DNA from 2 places in the Paenibacillus sp. 01T431 genome. Region 2 is predicted to be linked to the other one. Evidence: riboswitches for the same ligand, from Rfam matches in the RefSeq annotation. Region 2 holds a riboswitch; the other holds the start of a gene.

Region 1 (2,204 bases), on a different contig from region 2:
AGAAAGTATATGAGATCGGCCGTGTATACCGGAATGAGGGGATTTCGACTCGCCACAATCCAGAGTTTACAATGATTGAGCTTTACGAGGCTTATGCTGATTACAAGGATATTATGGCATTGACAGAGAATGTCATCGCACATATTGCGCAAGAGGTTCTTGGAACAACGAAAATCACTTATCAAGGCCAAGAGATTGATTTGACACCTCAGTGGCGTCGCGTCAGCATGGTTGAGCTTGTCAAAGAAACGACTGGCGTAGATTTCGGCGTGGAAATGAGCGACGAGGAAGCCCATCGTTTGGCGAAAGAACACAAAGTTGCCGTTGATCCGCATATGACATTTGGTCATATTCTCAACGCTTTCTTTGAACAGTTCGGTGAGCACACGCTTATTCAGCCAACCTTTGTTACAGGACATCCGGTTGCTATTTCGCCGCTTGCTAAGAAGAGCGAAGCAGATCCACGCTTCACCGATCGTTTTGAGCTATTCATCGTAGCACGTGAGCATGCTAATGCATTTACGGAGCTTAACGATCCGATTGATCAGCGTGAGCGTTTCGAGTCGCAGCTTGTTGAGCGTGAGCATGGAAATGACGAGGCGCATGAGATGGATGAAGACTTTATCCGCGCTCTGGAATACGGCATGCCGCCAACAGGCGGACTAGGAATCGGTATCGACCGATTGATCATGCTTCTAACAGATGCTCCATCTATTCGTGATGTACTGTTGTTCCCTCATATGAGAGATCAGCGTTCTGCTGAATAAGAAAGAAACAAGGAACCGTTTGGCTTTTAGCAGCCAATGGTTCTTTTTTTTCTAATATCGAGAATTTGCAACAACAATCCTTAAAAACATTCAAATTATGATTGATATTGTAGTACAATCTATTGATTTGCTAGATTCATATGGTAGAATAGAACTAATAAAGCGCTACACGATAACGGCAAACCTATRGAAAGGTAGGGACGCAAAGCTAAAGGGCCTTCCGTATGATGGCAGCCAGCTACCGAATGAACAGGCTTTTTTTTGTTTGTATAGGGGAAATTCATCACAAAGCGCTTCACACGATAATGGCAAACCTATCGAAAGGTAGGGACGCAAAGCTAAAGGGCCTTCCGTAAGATGGCAGCCAGCTACCGAAGGGAGTATATTCATGCGTAAATTTATGTTAGTCATCGCAGCTTTTGTTCTTTTTGCATCCATCCATGTAACGGTCGTTCAGGCAAATGAAGCGGACTCTTCTGATTGGCTCAATACGGGGAATTTAGATAAAGGTGTTGTCTCCGTACAATATGCAGTGAACACTAAAGTGAAAACGAAGCTTATGATCGCAAAAGGCGCATCAAACTATACATATAATCTAACCGGCGGAAAAACAGCTGAGAAGTTTCCATTGCAGCTTGGCAATGGCGAATATACGATATCTGTTCTAGAGAATACAACAGGCAACAAATACAAACTGGCGAAGAAAGAAACCGTGACGCTTGATTTGAAAGACAACAAGGTTTTGTACTTGAATTCCATCCAGAACATTGACTGGTCGAATGCGAGCAGCGCCATCGTCAAGGCAAAAGAATTAGCGAGCAATAAAAAAACGGATATGGAGAAAGTAAAGGCAATCTACGAGTATATTATTACGAATGTAAGTTATGATAATCAATTAGCTGCTAATCTGTCAGTTGATTACCTCCCCAATATTGATCGCACATTTAAATCGAGAAAGGATATCTGCTACGGATACGCTTCATTGTTTGCGGCAATGCTGCGGAGCGTGGATATCCCTACGAAGCTCTTGATGGGACAATCTACTTATGTGGATGTTTATCATGCTTGGAACGAAGTGTACTTGGATGGGAAATGGGTTACGATTGATACGACTGTTGATGCGGGTCTAAAGAAGGGCAAGAAAAAGTATGAGCTTATCAAGGATGCAGCTCAATATACAGTTACAAAAACATATTAGAAGTCATACGAGCTTGCGGAAATCGCAGAGCTCGTTTTTTTATGTCTTTCTTCAATATAGGTGCGGAGGAAGCGAAGCAACGATTACGCAATTAGAAGGCAAATAGGAGTGTTGAAAACTTTTTCGTAAATAATGAAAAAAACACTTGCAATGCTATATACGCCTATGATATATTATCTAGGTCGCCAACGAGATACACGGTCGACAAGAGAGAAAAGATTGCTCTTTGAAAACTGAAC
Region 2 (2,204 bases):
TTTACTCGCGTTATTTCTGCCGCCATTGCCACGTTTTATAGCCGCATCCCAAAGCTCCACTGCAATGCACGCATCCCCGAGCGGCAGTTCTTCTTTTAGCAGCCATCCCTCCTCTGCGATCTCGTTGTTCAAGAATCCCGCTTCACCAAACGCTCCATGCATCCAGAAGTATTTATCCACCATTGCCTTGATAGTCAGTCGAGCCTGCCAGCATCCATTCACTTTCACAACATACAATTGTGCCTTCATCTCTATTCGCTCCCTCGACACTTTATAGAACTGATTTCATTATTCATCTGTTAAGTTAACTATGGCCTCTCCCTTCCCAGACAAAAGGAGAATGATGTTGGCAAGCACTGTAAACAAAAAAAAGCACACCCAACAACGCATTTGCGTTATTGAGTGTGCTTCACTCCGACTATTTCATTACCGTAGAGTATATACTAAAATGGCATTTTCGACAAATCTGTCGGATTTTGCAAATCAATTAGCACCGCATGATCGGAAAGCGACACAACTCCTTCTGCCTGGAGCAGCCATAGCAGCTGAGTTCCATCCACACCCTCTGTTTGAGAGCGCTTACTGCCTTCGCTTTCAGACAACGGATTAGATCCATTAGAGTGAATCCTGACCTCATCGCCCTTTCTAGCTAATCGTTCAACAATAGCCAGTGTCTCCTCTGTAACCCCTTGATCTACGATCGTCAAACGAACGTTTTTCCCCATTCGCCGAGAGAAAGAAAACAGCGAACGTACATACCATTCCATATTGTTTTGCTGAACGTCAGCTACGAGCACATAATGCTTGCTGGATTGCTGGCGCCCTCGCCAAATTCGATACGCCAGATGCACCGACAATGCAGCCAAAGCATAACAGCCAATAACAAGAAGTAGAAGTTCAAACATGGCGGCCACCTCCTCTTTGTGACACTATATGCCATGAAGAGCCCACTGGTTCCGCAATCAAGGGACAAGGTGACAAAATGTGTGTTATGCCAAAAATATATTCTGCTTTATGATGATTATTAGTCATTTTCTGACAAAGAAACACCCTTGAGCAATTTCCAATACATGTTATCATTTTAATATGAAAGCATGCATATCTAACCGGTGCACGCATATAGAAAGGGAGAGTGGATTTTCACAATCAAAATAACTAGGGAAGCGATGAAGTATAATCTACAATTGGACACTTGGATTATATGGAGCTAGTAGTGTAACCGGCCCTCTTGGAACCCCACTACGTATCTAAGAGGAGAGTGAAAGATGCGTTATTTTAGGAAAAAAATCAGTTTAGCCCTGGCTCTGTTATTAATTTTTTCGTTGTCGCTTAGTTCCATTGCCATGGCCGAAGGTGATAGCAATCAAGGTACGAATGCTGCGGCACTCGTAGATGAGAATAGCTGTCCACAGTACTCATCAGATCGCAAGGATGTCATTGCCACGCATTCCAATATCGTAGTCAATAATAACGGAACAGCTACCGCTACGTTCCAGACGCTAAAAGATTGTGTTAGAGTCAGCTTCTCCGGCTATGAAGGCCCTGCTGACTGGGCACCTGGACCCGGCGATACAACCATTCCATACAACAAGCAAACATTTTTTGAGGGACAGTCTATTATATATCCAAAAGCAGGTACTTACTCCGTAACGATTAACATTCCAAAATGTTTGCCTTATCAATTAGATATCTATAGCGGAGATTTAATTAAGACATTAGGTCCCGGCGCTCATGGTGACAAAATTTTAGCATGGAATCTAAAGCTTTCGAACAGCTGTACGGGCAGTATCATCATCAACAAACATTTAAATGATGTCGAGGGCGCTCCTCATGCAGGCATTACCTTCGAGCTTTGGAAAGACGGTAAATTAGTCAAAAGCGGTGTTACCAATAGTGACGGTATTTTGCAATTCAACGAATTACCTATCGGTACCTATACATTAAAAGAATTAACCTTAGATGGCTTTACCACCGATTTAGTGGCTACCCAGCAGATCGTAGTAACCACAGATAACTCTGTGCAAAAAGCAGTTATCAATACGGCTAAGCTCAAACTTGAAACAGCCTGCTCCGCCGATCCAAATAAAACAAGAGCTTGGAAAGTAACCAACGAGAGTAATATCGAGGTTTCTTATTCATGGGAAATTCCGAATACCACTCAAACAGGAAATGGTGTAATACCTGGAAAAGGTTTCGTAAGCTTT

What was found. A riboswitch is a leader RNA that binds a small molecule or an ion and turns the genes downstream of it on or off. The one in region 2 is predicted to bind cyclic di-GMP.
Region 1: it holds a riboswitch for cyclic di-GMP, as region 2 does, so the genes downstream of both, AC1DM9_RS30515 (transglutaminase-like domain-containing protein) here and AC1DM9_RS19700 (SpaA isopeptide-forming pilin-related protein) in region 2, are expected to answer to the same signal.

The regions. Positions count from the first base shown of each region.
Region 1 covers NZ_JBFTPT010000025.1:224-2,427, reverse strand. The annotation lists gene lysS (lysine--tRNA ligase) at 1-767, shown strand, start outside; cyclic di-GMP riboswitch class I at 935-1,013, shown strand; cyclic di-GMP riboswitch class I at 1,065-1,143, shown strand; gene AC1DM9_RS30515 (transglutaminase-like domain-containing protein) at 1,156-1,965, shown strand.
Region 2 covers NZ_JBFTPT010000010.1:234,337-236,540, reverse strand. The annotation lists gene AC1DM9_RS19710 (ATP-dependent helicase ComFA) at 1-249, opposite strand, end outside; gene AC1DM9_RS19705 (glycosyltransferase family 2 protein) at 444-905, opposite strand; cyclic di-GMP riboswitch class II at 1,151-1,234, shown strand; gene AC1DM9_RS19700 (SpaA isopeptide-forming pilin-related protein) at 1,344-2,204, shown strand, end outside.